3 regions of the Mesorhizobium subarcticum genome follow, and region 3 is predicted to be linked to each of the others. Evidence: predicted binding sites of a transcription regulator. Region 3 holds the regulator's gene; each other region holds the start of a gene.
The links. Region 3 encodes LexA, which represses DNA repair genes until DNA is damaged. Its sites were predicted from a motif close to TGTTCNNNNTGTGTTCNG; they were not measured.
Positions count from the first base shown of each region.

Region 1 (6,161 bases), on a different replicon from region 3:
CTCGACCGGAGACGGAGCCGGTTCCGATACCGCAATGAGTTTGCGGGGGACGCCTTTCATCTTTTCCGGTTGGCGGCCGAGGCGTGCAATCCAGACCGCGTCGTCGGCCGGCAATATGTGCGGTTCCGCTGCATCGAATCCGCCATCATTCAGCGGTTCGGCAAGGCGGAGGGTTGGTGCAGAAACGGCGGTGGACTGGTCGAGTTTGGGCGGCACGGAGAAGGGCTGGCCGTTCCGGTGTGCCGCAACGTAGATGAGATAATCCAGCCGTTCGAGCAGCTCAGACGATCGGGGATGCGGAATCATCAGGTGACTGCCCGTGGTCGCATAGATGATATGGTCGGGACGGCCGAGAATGGCTGCTGGCGAACGTCCCGAGGTCGGCGCGGAGGAGGAGGGGGCGGCCGCGGGCACGGAAGCCGTGGGCATCGCCGCGGCTGCGGGTGGCATAATGTTCTGGATGGTCACCTGAACCGGTGACCCGCCTTCGCCCCGTTGCATGATTTGGTTGGGTATCGGCGCCGGCGACGGTTGCACGTCGCGGGCCGGCTGTGATTTGTTAGGCGAAGTCTTGTCAAACCTCGACAGGATGAAGGTCACGAGTTTCCAGCCGAGCAGCCAGCAACCGCGAAAAATCCAGCCGTAGAGCTTCAGAACATCCAATGCCCGCTCCCATCTATGATCAGTACGCCGCCAAGATCTGCCGCCATGCCGGTCTTGCCGCCGGCACCTACGAGGGCCAGGACCTGAACGACGTCGTTATGGCGTTGCCTCTCGGCGAAGGCCACGCCGTGCTTGCCGGCACGGAGTTCGAGGAACTGCCGAGGCTCGGTGAGACGGTCTCCGTCAACAGCCACATGCAGGCCAATTTCTTTGATGTGATCGGAATGGACGCCAAGGAGCTGCATGAGTTTACCGCGCCGATACTGGTCCGGCGCGGCTATATCGAACGCCTTGAAGGCTGGCGAGAGTGGCGCACATTGTCGGTCTGGCTTCTGCAAGAGTATCTTGAGCCGGTGGTGGTGTTCCGGAACACGCCGGTTCCGGTGAAAACCGCCGCATTCGAGCAGACCGACTACTACGTCGCTGACGTGCGCGTGATCTTCAACCGGGACCAGCCGTTTCACTGGAACGGCTAAAGCGCCTTGACTTGTCCCGGCGTGCTGCAGTTGTCATAGATGACGTTCTGCACCATCCCGTACAGTATCTTCTTCATCTCAAAATCTAACTCGTGCGCCTTCAGCATGTACGGCAGAAAGGCCGAATTGACCCCATGCGGGGAGCCCATGCTGATCAGCGAGGCCCATGCCGAAACGCGGGCTGTGACCGCGATTTGGAGCTCTATAGGAGCCCTCCTGCGATGGTTGATCAGTTGCTGGCCCGACGGTAAATCAGCGTCCGGCGCGGCGTTGATGGCCTCAACATAGGAGCCGGATGATCGTGATGGTGATGGCGCCGGCCGCGATACAGAACGATCCACAGGACGGTCCGGGATGCGGTCGGCGAGTGATGGCCCCCGTTCTTTAGGTTGGAACAGGGATGCGAGTTTCTTGAACATTCGATGCCCCCGAGCTCGGCGCCTACTTGAACAGGCCGCGCTTTGACAGTCCGAAGGCGCTTTTCAGCAAAGCCCCACCGACGCCCAGCGCCACCGTCCCGGCTATGCTGGCAGCCTTTTTCCCTGCGCTGGCGTATTCAGGAGGTAACGTCACGTCACCGCCGGTTTTGACGCGATGCTGATAAAGGGCGTTGTAAACCCAGTTGTTGACGTCCACGCCGCTGTTGTCGACGGTCCCGTGGGCATAGGCTTCCACCGCTGAACGGATCGGCGCCGGCACTTCGGAACTGCGGCCGGCTCTGGCGGCGTCTATGTATCGGCTAACGAAAATAGGTGAAAATTGCTGGGCGTATGCTTCGGCGCGACGGTCGACCATTGTTGCTCCCCTGAATAGCGGCGCCCCAAGCGCCGGTTCAACAGAGGAGCAAAGTTGATTTGTGAAGTAAAGGTGGGCTACCCGTCTCTCGCCAAAGATTTCTGTTGGCACAGCAGGCCTGATGGCACCCGACTGCTTTGATTCCATAGACTATGCTAAGGGGCTCCGCCCCTCGCACGCTCAAGAGGGCCGAGCCTCGGCTTCGCCTGCGGCCGCACCCAACCCCTCTTGCCCGTGCTACCCCCGGACCTCGCCGGTCAGGCAGGGGTGCGGGGCACCCTGAATTCCGAACAACAATCAATTCCGTTGGCGCAGGAATATGTTCCTGTTATGTTCCTGCCATGCGCAGTGATCAGTCTCATCTCGCCTATCTAGGCCATCCTTCGGAGTGGCCAATTGTGCTGCCTGTGATGGGCACGCGGATCTGCGCGGGTTTCCCAAGTCCTGCCGATGATTTCCTTGATGGCGAGCTGGATCTCACCCGCATCCTGGTCAAGAACAAGCCGGCGACGTTCCTGTGGCGTGTGGCGGGCAGCTCGATGCGCGACGTGGGTATCTTCGACGGCGACGTCGTCGTGGTGGACCGCAGTGTCAAACCCAAAGACGGCGTTGTGGTCGTGGCCGTGATCAACGGCGAAACTAGCCTCAAACTCTTCCGGCGCGGCAATCCGCCGAGCCTCACATTTGCCAACAAGGACATGCCGGCGTTTCCGATGGATGACGTCTCCCAGGTCGAAATCTGGGGGGTGGTCACGTGGACGCTGCACAAGCCCCGCGCGTAGAGCGGGTTTTCGCGCTGATTGACGGCAACAGCTTCTACTGCAGTTGTGAGCGCGCCTTCGCGCCGGCGCTCAACGGCCGGCCGGTGATTGTGCTTTCCAACAACGATGGCTGTGCGGTGGCGCGGACCCCTGAGGCGAAGGCCCTGGGCATTGCGATGGGCGCGCCGTTCTTCAAGATCCGCGACCTCTGCCGGAAGAACCAGGTGGCGGTGTTCAGCAGCAACTACACGCTCTATGGCGACATGAGCCGGCGGATGAACGATATCTACCACCAGTTCGCCCCGGAGGTGGAGGTTTACTCGATCGACGAGAGCTTCCTCGACATCACCGGCCTGGGCGGCGGCAACTACGTGGCCTACGGGCAGCAGTTGAGGCAAACCGTCCGGACCTGGACCGGCATCCCCACTTGTGTCGGCATCGGCCCGACCAAGACGCTGGCCAAACTGGCGAACCGGACCGCGAAGAACCATGCCGAGCTCAATGGGGTCTGTGATTTCAGCGACCTGGCGACGCGGGAGAAATACCTGCCGGCGACGCCGCTGGGTGAGTTATGGGGCATTGGCGCCGCATCAGCCGCCAAGCTGAAGGCGATCGGCGTGGAGACGGTCGGGCAGTTGCGTGCCCTGGACCCGAAGCGCGGCCGTCAGCTGCTCACCGTAGTCGGCGAGCGCATGATCCATGAACTGAACGGCATTGCCTGCCTGGCTCTTGAAACCCTGCCCGCAGGTAGAAAGGGCATTGCAGTGACGCGTAGCTTCGGCCGGCCGGTGACGTCGCTCGTCGAGATGCAGCAGGCGGTGGCGGCCTACGCGACCCGCGCGGCCGAGAAACTTCGCCACCACGGCCTCTGTGCCGTCCAGGGCTCCGTATTCATGCACACCAACGCCTTCAATGGCGACAAATGGAGCCATACCGGCCAGTCTGTGGAGTTCCTTGAGCCCACCGACGACACGCAGGAGCTCATCGCAGCTGCCACCAAAGCGGCAGCGGCCGCCTGGCGGGGGGGATACCGCTATGCAAAGGCCGGCATCATGCTGACCGAGCTCGTACCTATCACCATGGTGCAGACGTCGTTGCTGGCGACGATCGACAGGGCGCAGCGCGCCCGCCTCAATCAGGCATTGGACGCGATCAATATTCGGTTCGGCCGTAACACGCTCGTGCCAGCAGCGGCGGGCTTAAAGCAGACCTGGTCGACAAAGTTCAACCGGAAGTCTCCATGTTTTACGACGCAGTGGCGGGAACTCCCCAAAGTTTCGGCAAATCCGTACCCGCGAGACAACCGAACCGCCTGCGGAGTAGGCGTTCATGATTTCAGGGGGCCTTCTCCCAATGCCGGTGACCGGTGTACTCTTCCTACTTAGGAAAGTTTTTGGAAATGGCAGGGGGACTACGACGCGAGCATCTGGTCAGTTGTGCGGGAGGGTGGCATGAACAGCTTCCCGAGGCCGCGAATCAGAACCACCAAGCCATGAAAACCTCGCGCATTCGACGCCCACCGCCGTTAGCACTGAACGGGAGCGTCATCTTTGAGGGGGATGCCCTCACAGTCCTGCAGCGCCTTCCCGATCGTAGCGTGCAATGCCTTGTAACCTCGCCTCCCTATTGGGGACTGCGTGACTATAAAAATACTGAGCAAATCGGGCTAGAGCCTACCCTCCCGCAGTTTATAAATCGGCTCCTAACGGTGTTCCGTGAAGCGAGGCGGGTGCTGAAGGACGATGGAGTCCTTTGGATCAACATCGGTGATGGCTTTACGAGCGGTAACCGCACATGGAGGGCGCCCGATAAGAAGAACCCGGCCCGGGCCATGTCAATGCGGCCGGAGACACCTGAGGGTCTCAAACCAAAGGATCTGATGGGCATTCCCTGGCGCCTGGCGTTCGCCCTACAGGATGATGGTTGGTATCTCAGAGCCGATGTCATCTGGAATAAACCGAACGGGATGCCTGAAAGCGTTCGGGATCGTCCGACGCGGACGCACGAATACCTCTTTATGTTTTCTAAGGAGGAGCAATATTTCTATGATCGGGACTCGGTTCGAGAAGGCAATGGGCGGAACCTTCGCTCGGTTTGGAGCGTCAACACACTGCCTTTTGCGGGAGCTCATTTCGCGACCTTCCCTCCCAAATTGATCGAGCCTTGCATCCGTTCATCGACCCGGCCCGGTGACTTCGTTCTAGACCCTTTCTTTGGCTCGGGAACCGTCGGTCTGGTGGCGCAGGAGCATGGTCGACCATACGTCGGCATTGAGCTTCACCCAGCTTACGTCGCCCTGGCCGCCGAGCGGCTGTCTCACTCTGATAGATCCATTATCCGAGTGGCCGCATGATACCGTCACCGGAATTGCAGATAGAATTCAGCGTTGCGTTAGCTGAAATTCGACAGTTAATGCTTCAAGAAGCGCTCAAAGAGACCGTTCGGAAGCTCGACATTCCATCGTTGGACCGGGAGCTGGCGGCCAACGTCCCGGGCCATAGTCTGACGCAACTCGCCAGTCATGGCATTCGCGGCGAAATGTTGTTCCCGGTCCCGTTGGTCTTGACCGCGAACCCTCGCTTGATCGGTTACTACCGCCTCCGCCTCCTGGCTCCAGTACATTATAGGGACACAGATATACGGTAGCGATTATCGGCGAAGATTTTCGATACCGAGTTCGGTCCAGATCCACTGGAAATCATAGGTCGCCATGGGATCGTTGGGGTCAGGCTGGCTTGAAGAACGGTTTTCAAGATATTTGAGCCATTCGGCGGCCTTCTCGCGACCCTTGGCGGTTTTGATGGCCTCGCGCGGGGAAATATTACCCAGCATTCCGACGGGCTGATCGAGGGTTTCGCGATACTGCTTGTCCAAAAACTCATGAACGACTTTTGTGGCGATCTCGGGTGGCAGCTCCGGACGAGCCGTATCCTTGTGGACGGGCCTTTCGACCATCATTTGCTCGACGGTACGGATTTCGGTGAGCGGCTTTCCAACCAGATCGTTCAGCGCCCCCTGCATCAGCGCCGTTCCTTTTTCGGCTCGGGCGGCGGAATTGGTCGACAGGTGCAGGAAGCGGCCCTTCAGTTCCACATTGCCCAGCACCCGCGCGCCGTCCTCCATGGAAGTGTCCCATGCGAGGTTTCCAGATTTGCCGGCCTTGAGCCTTCCCTTCGGGATGTCGCCAAGCCAGTTCCAGAATTTCGCGTTCTCCTGTCGCAGAGCCGGGACTGTCTTCAACTGGGCGGTGATTTCTTTCGGGGTGATCCCGGATGCCAGCGGAAAGCGGACATCGTGGAAGATGATTGCGTCGCCGTCGCCATTCTCGAAGGTGGTCTGCTCCATCCGCATCGTCCGGTCCAGGGTGTCGAACAGCTATGAGAGGGTAAATACCGGCGCGGCCTGTTGAAGTTCTTCGTTTGTTGGTACGGGCAGTTTTTTGGACCGACCCTTGCCAAAGATCGCC
Region 1 covers NZ_JBVBEG010000004.1:21,401-27,561, forward strand. Annotated here, with positions in the region: gene ACZYHG_RS37590 (hypothetical protein) at 1-663, opposite strand, end outside; gene ACZYHG_RS37595 (hypothetical protein) at 663-1,139, shown strand; gene ACZYHG_RS37600 (hypothetical protein) at 1,136-1,558, opposite strand; gene ACZYHG_RS37605 (hypothetical protein) at 1,581-1,934, opposite strand; gene ACZYHG_RS37610 (LexA family protein) at 2,276-2,716, shown strand; gene ACZYHG_RS37615 (Y-family DNA polymerase) at 2,689-4,080, shown strand; gene ACZYHG_RS37620 (DNA-methyltransferase) at 4,188-5,048, shown strand; gene ACZYHG_RS37625 (XcyI family restriction endonuclease) at 5,045-5,341, shown strand; gene ACZYHG_RS37630 (hypothetical protein) at 5,345-6,040, opposite strand; gene ACZYHG_RS37635 (DUF7986 domain-containing protein) at 6,071-6,161, opposite strand, start outside.
Region 1: the regulator LexA is predicted to act here: its motif matches at 2,255-2,272, upstream of ACZYHG_RS37610 (LexA family protein).

Region 2 (6,161 bases), 3.1 Mb from region 3:
GCATCGGTCAGCGGCCCGGCAAGGAAGGTTGCTGAGGCTGAGGAAGCACAAGCGCCCCCTTGCTGTCGAGATATCGAAGCAGGCGCCAGTCGCGAAAGCTCCAGGCCCGCCAGTTCAGCTGCACGGCGCGATACCAGTCTTCGTCGCTGGCCCGCAATCCTTCCAGCTCGCGCACAGCGCCGGCGGCAGGCGTGTTGTCCTGATGATCGAAGAAACGATCGAGCGCCGGAAACGCACCCGGGCCGAGCGAGCGCAGATACCAGGCGTCGAGGGGGATGCCCTGGCCGGTCATCTCGAGGGAATGGTCGACATTGTAATTGGCGATCGTTGCTGCGAAATTGATGAAACAGCATGCATAAAGCGTCAGCGATAACGTCAGAAGATTGGCGGAGGAGAGCCATTCGTTGGATTTTCCAAGCGCGATGCGGGCGATGATCAGCGCAAGCCCTGCCGTCACCAGCCCCATCCAGACGAAAGCGGCGACACGCCAGTAGGTCAGCGCATAGATGCCGATATAGAGGTCGAGCCGCAGGATCGACGAGACGACCAGCATGATGTTCTGCGCCACCCAGGCATAGACCAGCCGGCGGATGAGCGGATCGCCTGATGTCTCGCTGCCGGGCCTGAGCGCCGCCAGCACGAAACCGGCGGCAAGCAGCGCGGTGGCAACCAGCGGATAGGCGCCGCGATGCGCATAGGCGGCGTAGCTCAACCCGTCTGGGAGTGCTGCCCCGCCCCACAGATAGGTGGCGTCGAGCCCGGTCTGCAGCGCAAACAGGATGTTGAAGACGACAAGTGCGCGCAGGATGGCGGCCTTGCCAAACAGGACGTCCTCAACGACGTGCCTTTGCGCACTGGCCGGTTGCGCACTGGCCGGTTGAGCATTGGCAAGGGCATGATTTGGCCGAGGGATGCGTCGCTGAAAACGCGGCAGGCGTGGCCGCAAAAAACCCCAGACGCCGGCAAGCACGAACAGCCAGAAGAAAATCCGCGCCAGCTGGATGAGATCGAGCAGTTTCATCAGGTCGATCAGCGACAGCCAGTAATCGATGACCGGATTGGCGGCGCCGAACAGCGCCAGGAAGACGGCGCCCAGCGTCAGCGGCATCACCCAGACGGCGACCGCCGCCAGCCGGACGCGGCGCCCGCCAAACCGGCGCGCTGTCTTGCGCCAGCGGATGAAATCTCTGATGAAGCGGAACGGCGCCGCCAACAGGAACAGCGCGATCTGGCCGGCAATACGTGCCATGCTGTGCCGCAGGCGCCCGCTCAGCGAAAGCGCGAAGACGACCAGGGCCGCAAGCGCGATCGAGACAGACAGAGCGCTGACATTTTCGGCAAGCGGCAGCAGCGCGACCAGCAAAGCGGCGGGTTTGAACCAGACCCTGATGTCGTTGAAGGCTGTGGGATGCACGGCCACCACCGCGGCGGCGATCAGGATGGCAAACAGGAAAACCGTGATGCCGGCAGGTTGGCCATAAAACAAAAAATCCGCCAGCACGACCAGCAGCGCGGCGACACCAAAGCGGCTGCAATAGCTTGGCGCGGCGGTGAAAAACGCTGTCATGAGCTGACTTTCCTGATTGTGTCTGGCCTGATGGCATCTGGCCCGATGGCCTCCGGCCGCATTGGCGGCGGGCTCTTGCGGACAAAGGGAATGAGGATCGCTTCGGGGTTGGCGCGCGGCGTATCGACCAGCCACCAGCCTTCGCTGCGCAGCCGGTAGGGCAGGGGCCAACGGGGTTTTGCTCGCTTGTGCATGCCGCCTGTTTCGCAGGCGGGCGGGGAGACGGCGGGGCGGATCCGAGGAGGTTTTCCGCAGGCCTGTGCAGTTTTTGTGCAGGGCGGGAGACAGCTTGCCTCCACCAGCCACACGCGGCATAGATCAGGCATGACCGAACCCTACCGCCCGCGCCGCTCGGTGCTCTACGTCCCGGCCTCCAACGACAAGGCGCTTGCCAAGATTGCGCAATTATCCTGCGATGCCGTCATCATCGACCTGGAGGATGCCGTCGCCCCCGCCGACAAGATCGCCGCCCGCGAGAAGCTGGCCGGCATTTTCGCCAATCGCCCCGCTAGGCGCTGCGAGATGGTGGTGCGCGTCAATGCGCTGGCCAGCGAATGGGGCGCCGACGATTTGCTGGCCGCGGCAAAATTCGAGCCCGACGGCATCCTGTTGTCCAAGGTCGGCACACCGCGCGACATTCTCGAAGTCGGTGACGTGCTGGACGACAATTTTGCCCCCGACAGCGTGAAACTCTGGGCGATGATCGAGACACCAAAGGCGCTGCTCAACATCGGCGCCATTGCCGAACTGGGCCGCGACCCGGCGTCAAGGCTCGATTGTTTCGTTGCCGGAACGAATGATCTGGTCAAGGACACCGGTGTGCTGGCGACGCCTGACCGGCGCTACCTCGTGCCCTGGCTGATGCAGATGGTGCTGGCCGCGCGCGCCGGTGGCCTCGACATGCTCGACGGCGTCTCCAACGATTTTCGCGACCTCGATGCCTTTGCCCGGGAGTGCGCGGAGGGGGCCGCCATGGGCTTCGACGGCAAGACCCTGATCCATCCGGCCCAGATCGAAGCGGCGAACCTGGCTTTCGCGCCGTCCCCGGCAGCGCTGACCGAGGCGCGGTTGATAAAGGACGCCTTTTCACTTGCCGAGAATGCCGACAAAGGCGTGATTTCGCTGAACGGCAAGATGGTCGAGCGGCTGCATTTGGCGCAGGCGGAAAAACTGCTGGCGAAGGCGGCCGCCATCGGCGCATGATATCACCCCATGCTTGCGAGCCATGGGCACTCACGACAGGAACTAACCCGATGAAACTCTACCGCTTTCTGACCGGCCCGGACGATGCCAGCTTCTGCCACAAGGTGACGGCCGCATTGAACAAGGGCTGGCACCTGTTCGGCTCGCCGACCTATGCCTATGACAAGAAAGCCAAAACCATGCGCTGCGGCCAGGCCGTGGTGAAGGATATTGACGGCCAGGAATACGGGCCGGATACCAAGCTCAGCGACTGGTAGGAGGACAGCGCTGAAGCCCTTCCCTCTCTTCGTCATCCTAGGGCGGAGCAAGGAGCGAAGCGACGCGGCGCAGACCCTAGGATCCATGCCGTGACGTTGGTCGTAGTATACAGCGGATCAGAATGCCGCTTGTGCGTGCATCCGACGAGGATGGTTCGTACTCTTTCGCGGAACTGGGCGGTGAGTGTTTTGCACCGTTGCAACGCGCCTAGGTCACGGCATGGATCCTAGGGTCTGCGCGTGTCGCTTCGCTCCTTGCTCCGCCCTAGGATGACGAAGTGTGGGCCTATTCGGCAGCCTCTTCGAGCTTCTCCATATCGTCATCCGACAGGCCGAAATGGTGGCCGATCTCGTGGATCAGGACGTGGGTGACGATGTCGCCCAGCGTCTCCTCATTTTCGGCCCAGTAGTCAAGCATGGCGCGGCGGTAGAGCGTGATGCGGTTCGGGCCTTCGCCGGTCTGCGGGTTCCAGCGTTCGGCGATGCCGCGGCCCTCGAACAGGCCGAGCAGGTCGAACGGCGTCTCCAGCGACAGATCGTCCATGATCTCGTCGGTTGGGAATTCGGCGATCTGGATGACGATCTCGCCGGTCAGCTTGCGAAAGTCCTCCGGAAGGTGAGCGTAAGCCTCCAAAGCGAGGAACTCCATCTCCTCCATCGAGGGCGCAAGTTCACCATGCCAGGTGCGGGATTTGTAGATGCGGGCCATGCTTTGTCCTTTGCCCGGCATATAGGCTTTCGCATCGATCGAGGCAAATGGAGCGTCGATTCCTGGCTCAACTGCTTTTGCTTTGCCACTGCCGGGGAATCGCGTAGGGGTCGGTTCCGGCCATCTCTCAGGAGTTCTCATGCCGGACCTTTCCACCATCGGACTTTTCGCCATTGCCTGCCTCGCGCTGACCGCGACACCGGGGCCGGACATGCTGCTGATCGCTTCGCGCAGCGCCAGCCAGGGGCGCGCCTCGGGCCTCGCTACCTATGCCGGCATTGCCGCCGGCACCTATTGCCACGCGCTGGCCGCCGCCTTCGGCCTGTCGCAACTGTTCCTGGCAGCACCCATCGCCTACGACATCGTGCGCTATGCCGGCGCAGCCTACCTCGCCTGGCTCGCCTGGAAGGCGTTCCGTTCCGATGGAACGGCATTTGCCCCGATCGCCGGCCTGCCGCGCTATTCGCAAGGCCGCATCTTCCGGCAAGGCCTGCTGACCAATCTGCTCAACCCGAAAATGGCGCTGTTCGTGCTGGCGCTGTTCCCGCAATTCGTACGCCCCGAGACCGGTTCCGTCGCCGGCCAGATCCTGCTGCTGGCCACCGTGCTCAACCTGATCGGGCTGGTGGTCAACGGCCTGGTCATCCTGACCGCGAGCCGGATCGGAGCGGCGTTGTCGAAGCGCACGCGGTTCCGTCGGGCGCCACAAATCCTGCTCGGAACCGTATTCGCGGGTCTGGCCGCACGGCTGGCTCTTGGCGGCCAGCGCTAAAGCACACGCGCTTGCAGGAATAAATTCCTTGTGACTCTGCTTGACTCTTCGGGCAGCCTCTGGAATCTATAGGAACATAACAGGAACAATTGTGAGTGGATACTGACCGTCATGGCGATATCAGCCGTGGCGCGGGAGACTGTTTTTTCCCTGCGCCGCCAGATCGCGAAGATCGAGGGAACGCTGCCCGAGCGCCTGCAGGCGCCGGCTGGCGCAGCCCTTGATGCTGACGGCCTCACCGATGTCGATCTCACAATCGTCCGGCGCGGCCTTGTCGCGGCCTTGCCGGATGCCTTCCTGCCCATTGGCGTCGAACGGTTCGATGCCGCCCTGAGCGGCGGTCTGCCGAAAGCCGCGCTCAGCGAAATCCATGGCCTGGAAACCCGCGATGCCGGGGCCGTCGCCGGCTTTGCCTTGTCGCTCATCAGCCTGATCCTCAAGCAGGCGCAAGGGCTGCCCATCCTGTGGATCGGCACGTCGGAAATCTTCCGCGAGGCCGGCTTTCCCTATGCCAGGGGGTTGCAGGCCTCGTTCGGCATCAAGCCGGAGCAATTGCTGTTTTCCGAGGCGCCAAAACTCGTCGATGCGCTGTGGATCGCCGAGGAGGCCGCCAGGATGACAGCGCTCGCCGCAATCATCCTCGAAATCCGCGGCAACCCGCAACGGCTGGACCTGACCGCCACGCGCCGGCTGCATGCCAGGGCGCAGGCTGCCGGCCGGCCGGTGTTCCTGCTGCGGCAGGCGGCCGAGCCCGAGCCGACGGCAGCACCCATCCGCTTCATCGTCGCGTCGGCGCCGGCCGTGTCGCGCGCCACTGTCGCCGGGCCGCTCGCCGGTTCGATCGGCCGCCCCGCCTTCACCATCACCATTGGCAAGAGCCGCACGGCCCTGCCTGGACAATTCACACTGGAGTGGAACCCCGATGAACGCGCATTTGACGAAAGAAGGGGCCAGAAACAACGGACAGAGAATCCTGTCCCTGTGGTTTCCCTATCTGGCGGCCGAAAGGATCCTGCGGCAGCGTCTGGGGCGGTCGTGGCGTTCCCGGCCGTCGGATCACCCGACGCCATCTCATCCACCGTTGGTGATCAGCCATCGTCAGGGCAACGCGCAGCGCATTTCGGCCCTCGACGAGCGGGCTGAGGCGCTGCATTTGAAGCGCGACATGGGCATTGCCGATGCGCGCGCCATGCACCCGTCGATCGACATCGTCGAGGCCGATCCGGACGCCGACCGCCGCCTGCTCGAAGGCCTTGCCGACTGGTGTGACCGCTACACCCCACTGGTGGCGATTGACGCGACCGACGGCCTGTTTCTCGACGTCACCGGTTGTACCCATCTGTTTGGCGGCGAACGCGCCATGCTGGACGACATCCTGTCTCGCTTCTTCCATCAGGGCTTCGATGTCCGCGCCGGCCTTGCCCCGACCCCGGGGGCGGCCTGGGCGGCGGCCCGCTTTTGCGGCGACCGCATCGTTGCGCCAGGCGAGGAGGAAGCGCTGCTTGCCCCCTTGCCGCTCGCCGCACTGCGTATCGCGCCGGCAACCCGCACCAGCCTGGAAAGCGTCGGCCTGCGCACGGCGGGCGCCGTCATGGCGGCACCACGCGCGCCGCTTGCCCGCCGCTTCGGCGCCACCTTGCTGTTGCGTCTCGA
Region 2 covers NZ_CM144237.1:1,578,129-1,584,289, reverse strand. Annotated here, with positions in the region: gene ACZYHG_RS07560 (response regulator) at 1-4, opposite strand, end outside; gene ACZYHG_RS07555 (DUF4153 domain-containing protein) at 8-1,567, opposite strand; gene ACZYHG_RS07550 (hypothetical protein) at 1,564-1,761, opposite strand; gene ACZYHG_RS07545 (HpcH/HpaI aldolase/citrate lyase family protein) at 1,892-2,770, shown strand; gene ACZYHG_RS07540 (DUF1737 domain-containing protein) at 2,821-3,027, shown strand; gene ACZYHG_RS07535 (metallopeptidase family protein) at 3,314-3,736, opposite strand; gene ACZYHG_RS07530 (LysE family translocator) at 3,876-4,508, shown strand; gene ACZYHG_RS07525 (ImuA family protein) at 4,620-5,651, shown strand; gene ACZYHG_RS07520 (DUF6504 family protein) at 5,593-6,161, shown strand, end outside.
Region 2: the regulator LexA is predicted to act here: its motif matches at 4,579-4,596, upstream of ACZYHG_RS07525 (ImuA family protein).

Region 3 (6,161 bases):
GCGCACCGGCATTTATCACATCATCTCCATTTCGGGTCTGCACATGGCGCTGGTCGCCGGCACAATCATGGGTCTGTTGCGCGGCGCCTTCGCGCTGTTTCCAGATTTTTCCGCGCGCCGGCCGGTGAAAAAATACGCGGCCACCGCAGCGCTGGTCTCGATCGCTGCCTATCTCGTCATTTCGGGCGTCGTCGTTGCTGCCGAGCGTAGCTTCATCATGCTGGCGGTGATGCTGATTGCAGTGCTGTTCGATCGGGCAGCGCTGACCATGCGCAATCTGGCCATCTCGGCGATCGCCGTCATTGTGGTGTCGCCGCATGAGGTGGTCGGCCCAAGTTTTCAGATGTCCTTTGCAGCGACGGCCGCACTTGTCGGCGCATATGCTGGCTGGGCGGATCACCGTGCGGGAAAGTCCAGACCACCGCCCCCAAAGCGATCCTTGCCCGGTTTCCTAGCGCGAAAATTTCTGCTGGCGACAGGCGGATTGGCCATGACCTCCATCATAGCCGGGAGTGCCACAGCGCTGTTTGCCATCTGGCATTTCCAGCGCGTGTCGCCGCTCAGCCTGGTCGCCAATTTGGCGATCATGCCGATTGTATCGGTCGTGATGTTTCTGGCCGTGGCCAGCGCGCTCTTGATGCCATTTGGGCTGGATTGGCCTGCGCTTTATCTGATGGGCAAAGGCCTGACCGCAATGATCGCCATATCGGCGTGGATATCGGATCGCTCTCCAGTCGATGGGGTTGGCCTGATTTCCCAACAGTCCGTCTTGCTGGTGACGATTGCCCTGGTTATCGCGACCACGGCGACGACATGGCTTCGGCTGGCGGCGGTTCCCTTCGTTCTCGCCAGTGTGCTGACCATCCCGGATACGCGAACACCGGATGTGTTGATCTCGGAGGACGCCAGGCTGGTTGCAATGCCGATCGGAGGCGGCGAACTCGCTGTTAGCCGCGCGCGTCCAAACGAATTCATGGTCGACAATTGGAAACGCGCGTTGCGATCCGAAGCCATCGTCGTGCCGGAAACCTTCACCAGAGGTGACGGACAATTCGAGATCGCGGACGCTACAGAACTGCCGCCAGGAGTGCCGTTCTATTGCACTGACGGCGTCTGTGTGGCCAAGCACACGTCCGGTGCGATCATTGCTTATGTCGAAGACCGCAAGGACACCTGGAAAGCCTGCGGCTTCGCCGATTTGATCGTTGTCAATGACGCAACGGGCTATGATTCCTGTCACAACCCGCTGGTTCTCGTCATCACCAAGCGGCAACTTGCTCGCAAAGGCAGTGCGGCCGTCTTCTTCGACAACCAATCGGCGGTCACGCCGGCAATCGTCAGCTTCGCCGTGGACAGTCCGTACCGACCCTGGCACGCGCAACGCAAATTCTCACATGAGGCGAGGGGTCTGCCACCTTACAAGAAACCCGAAAAGCCAGCCGTTAAACCGCCGCCGCTTCAGTAGCGCCTGATCAGTCCGACGAGCTTGCCTTGCACCTTCACCCTGTCGGGCCCGAAGATGCGCGTCTCATAGGCCGGATTGGCGGCTTCAAGCGCAATCGAGGCGCCCTTGCGGCGGAACCGCTTCAGCGTCGCTTCCTCCTCATCCACCAGCGCCACGATGATCTCGCCAGGCTGGGCGGTATCGGCATTGCGGATGATGACGGTGTCACCGTCGAAGATGCCGGCCTCGATCATCGAGTCGCCCTTGACCTCCAGCGCATAATGTTCGCCACCCATGATCATGTCCGGCGGCACCGAGATCGAATGCGTCTGATGCTGAATGGCATCGATCGGCACGCCGGCGGCGATACGCCCCATCACAGGGATCGACACCGCCGAAACCACGTCGTCATCATTGCCGGCAGCAGGCAGGCGCGATGGTGTTGCAGGCTTGAGCTGGCGGCCAAGGCCGCCCTGACCAAGACTGCCCTGGATGACGCTTGGCGAGAACTTCTTGGCAGCGTTGAGACCCGGCGCGATTGAATCCGGCAGCCGCAGCACCTCCAGCGCGCGTGCCCGGTTGGGCAGCCGCCTGATAAAACCGCGTTCCTCCAGTGCCGTGATCAGACGATGGATGCCTGACTTGGAGGCGAGATCGAGCGCCTCCTTCATCTCGTCGAAGGACGGCGGGATACCGCTTTCCTTCAGCCGTTCATGGATGAACATCAAAAGTTCATGTTGCTTGCGCGTCAGCATGGCGGCCCCCAAGGCATTGAACGAAGGGTCTGAACCAGAATCGAAAAACAAACCCAGAACAAACACTATCTGTTCCAGTTGTGTTCTGCAACCGTTTAAAGTTTAGTGAATTTGTTAAGGCGTCTGAAATTATTTGGCATACGGCTGCGGCAACGACCGACGCGTCAACTCTGTCGCCGCATGTTGGCAACCATTGAAATCGTTTTGGTTAATGGCTTGTGGCCTATCCGGCGGCTTGGCTTGGCATCAGTCGGCCACAGAGTTCCATGCCAAGCATTTCCAGTTTTGAGAGCGCTCGTTTGCCGTGAACGAAACGAAGCCAAAACGCCAACCTCGGGCTTGTTCACGACCACTAGCTCCTCGACCAAGAGGCGATCCATTTGTGAGCTGGAAATTCGCTGCTCGTTATACCGCCGGTGACAGCCGATCGCTGAGATCGTCGCTTCAGGTGACGGACTCCTTGACAGCGAAACGCGGGGCCTTCCAGGCACCGGTGTGCAAAATCTCTTGTAGGACCTCAACCGCCAGCCACACATCCTTGTAGGCGACGTAGAGCGGCGTAAACCCGAAGCGGATGGTGGACGGCGCGCGAAAGTCACCGATCACACCGCGCTCGATCAAGGCACGCATGACCTGATAGCCGTGATCGTGAAGGAACGACACTTGGCTGCCACGCTTGGTCCGGTCGCGGATGGTTTCCAGCGTGAGACCATAGGCCCCGCACTTTGCTTCGACGAGTTGGATGAACAGTTCGGTCAGCGCGACGCTCTTCTTTCGCAACGCAGCCATGTCGACATCGTCCCAGATGGCGAGCGCACCCTTGAGCGCCCGCATCGACAGGACGGGCTGCGTGCCGCAGAGAAAGCGGCGAATGCCGGTTCCTGCGACGTAACCGCGTTCAAACGCAAAGGGGCGGGCATGCCCCCACCAGCCGCTGAGTGGTTGGCTGATGTCGCCGTGATGACGTTGCGCGGCGTAGATGAAGGCCGGCGCGCCCGGACCGCCGTTGAGATATTTATACGTGCAGCCGATGGCGAAATCGGCATTCGCATGGTCGAGTTCGACGGGTAGAGCGCCTGCCGTGTGGCATAAATCCCATATGATCAGCGCTCCGGCTGCATGAGCCTTGCGCGTCAGCGCCGCCATGTCGCGCAATTCACCCGATTTGTAGTTGACGTGATTGACCAGCACCACAGCTACGCTTTCGTCGATCAGCTCTTCGATGGTCGGCGCGTCGACGCCAGCGAGCCGCAGTACGATGCCCTCTCGGGTCGAGGCGACCCCTTCGGCGATGTACAGGTCGGTGGGAAAACTGTCGCCCTCGGCGACGATAACCGGTCGGCCTGGCCGCATGTTCAGCGCCGCATGCAGCACCTTGTAGATGTTGATCGACGTCGTGTCGCAGACCACGGTCTGGCCGGCGGCGGCTCCTATCAGGCGTCCAAGTTGATCGCCGAGTTCCAGAGGCATCTCGAACCATCCGGCTGTGTTCCAGGCTCGGATGAGATCCTGGGCCCATTCCTGGGTTGCCGCTTTCTGCAGTTCACCGAACACGGCGGAGGAGGCCGGCCCGAGCGAATTGCCGTCGAGATAGATCACCCCATCGGGCAGAATGAAACGATCGCGCATCGCACGCAGCGGATCGGCGGCATCCATTGCTTCGATTGCAGCGAGATCAGGAACTCCACTCATGGTCAGTCATTCCTTGGTTGTTTGCGACGGGTCCCGGCCACGACGACGTTCGCCCAGTGCGGCTGTTCTCTATCGATTATGTCAAAGCCGGGTGCGGACCGTCCACAGTTCCGGAAACAGCACGACCTCGAGCATTTTCTTCAGGTACGACGCGCCTGATGTGCCGCCGGTGCCACGCTTCAGGCCGATGATGCGTTCGACCGTGGTGACGTGGTTGAAGCGCCAGCGACGGAAATAGTCCTCGAAATCGACCAGCTTCTCGGCCAGTTCATAAAACATCCAATAGCGCTGCGGATCGCGGTAAACGGTCTGCCAGGCGACCATCACCGCCTCATTCTCGGTGCGGGTTTCGCGCCAGTCCGTGCGCTTGGCGTCGACGCCGATGTCGAACCCGTTGCGCGCCAGAAGCAGCAGCGCTTCGTCGTAGAGCGATGGCTCGGCCAGGATCGACTCCAGCTTCTGGCTCAGGTCCGGCCGGTGCTTGTGGGGTCCGAGCATCGCTAGGTTGCGGTTGCCGGCCATGAATTCGATGGCGCGATACTGCCATGACTGGAAGCCGGAGGATTGGCCGAGCGCGTCGCGGAATTCGGTGTATTCGCTGGGAGTCATCGTCCGCAGCACGTCCCAAGCATTGTTCAGCTGCTCGAAAATGCGGGCGACGCGCGACAGCATCTTGAAGCTCGGCTCGAGCCGATCGGCGCGGATGGAGCGAATCGCGGCACCGATCTCGTGCAAAGCGAGCTTCATCCAGAGTTCGGAGGTCTGGTGCTGGATGATGAACAGCATTTCGTCATGCGCCGAAGACAGCGGCGTCTGCGCCTCCAGCACTTTTTCCAGATGCAGATAGTCGCTGTAGGACATGCGCTCCTGGAACGACATCTGCGCGCCTTCGGACGCCGGATCGTAGGGCTCGCTCAATTGATTTTCTCCGTGCGCAGCCGGAAGCGCTGAATCTTGCCGGTCTGGGTCTTGGGCAGGGCGGCGATGAATTTGACCGAGCGCGGATATTTGTAGGGCGCAATCGTTGCCTTGACGTGGTCCTGCAGGCGCTTGATGGTCAGCGCGTCGGGCGAAACGCCTTGCACCAGCACGATGTGTGCCTCGACAATCTCCCCACGTTCGGCATCCTTGGCACCGATGACAGCGCATTCGGCAACATCGGGATGCGACAGGAGTGCTGCCTCGACTTCGGGGCCGGCAATGTTGTAGCCGGCGCTGACGATCATGTCGTCGGAACGCGCGGCGAAGTGGAAAAAGCCGTCCTCGTCCTGGGTAAACGTGTCGCCGGTGAGGTTCCAGCCGTCGCGCACATACTCCTTCTGCCTGTCGTCGGCCATGTAGCGGCAGCCGGTCGGGCCGCGTACCGCCAGCCGTCCTGTCTCGCCACGCGGCACCTCGCGCATCGCATCGTCGACGATGCGCGCCTCGTAGCCGCCGACCGGTTTGCCGGTGGAAGCAGGCTTCATGTCGTCAAAGCGGTTGGAGATGAAGATGTGCAGCATTTCGGTGGCGCCGATGCCGTCGAGGATCGGCTTGCCAGTCTTCTCAGTCCACTCTTCAAAGACAGGACCCGGCAATGTTTCGCCCGCCGAAACGGCAACGCGCAGCGATGACAAATCAGCGCCTTCGTCCATGGCCTTCAGCATGGCGCGATAGGCGGTCGGTGCGGTGAAGGAGATGGTCGCTTTGTAGGTCTCGATGATCTGGATCATGTTGGGCGGCGTCGCCTGCTCCAGCAGCGTTGCCGCGGCACCGAAGCGCAGCGGAAAGATGGCGAGCCCGCCAAGGCCGAAGGTGAAGGCGAGCGGCGGCGAGCCGACGAAGATGTCGTCTGGCGTCACCTGGAGGATCTCGCGGGCGTAGGCGTCGGCGATGATCAGAAGGTCACGGTGGAAATGCATCGTCGCCTTCGGCACGCCCGTTGTGCCCGAGGTGAAGCCGAGCAGGGCGACATCGTCGCGGCCGGTGTTGACGGCGGTGAAGGTGACCGATTTGTCGAGGGCGGCGCGGTCGAGCTCGGCATCATGGTTGGCGGTGCCGTCGAAGCCGATGACCTGCTTGAGGAACGCGCTGTCCTTGGCACAGGCGGTCATCTCGTCCATCAGCCTGGTGTCGCAAAGCGCAATGCTGATCTCCGCCTTGTCGACGATCTTGGTGAGTTCGCCGGCGCGCAGCATCGGCATGGTGTTGACGACCACGGCGCCGACCTTGGTGGCGGCCAGCCAGCAGGCGACCATTGCGGGGTTGTTGGCGGAGCGGATCAGCACCCG
Region 3 covers NZ_CM144237.1:4,644,950-4,651,110, forward strand. Annotated here, with positions in the region: gene ACZYHG_RS22575 (ComEC/Rec2 family competence protein) at 1-1,465, shown strand, start outside; gene lexA (transcriptional repressor LexA) at 1,459-2,199, opposite strand; gene kynU (kynureninase) at 2,644-3,891, opposite strand; gene kynA (tryptophan 2,3-dioxygenase) at 3,973-4,809, opposite strand; gene ACZYHG_RS22595 (AMP-binding protein) at 4,806-6,161, opposite strand, start outside.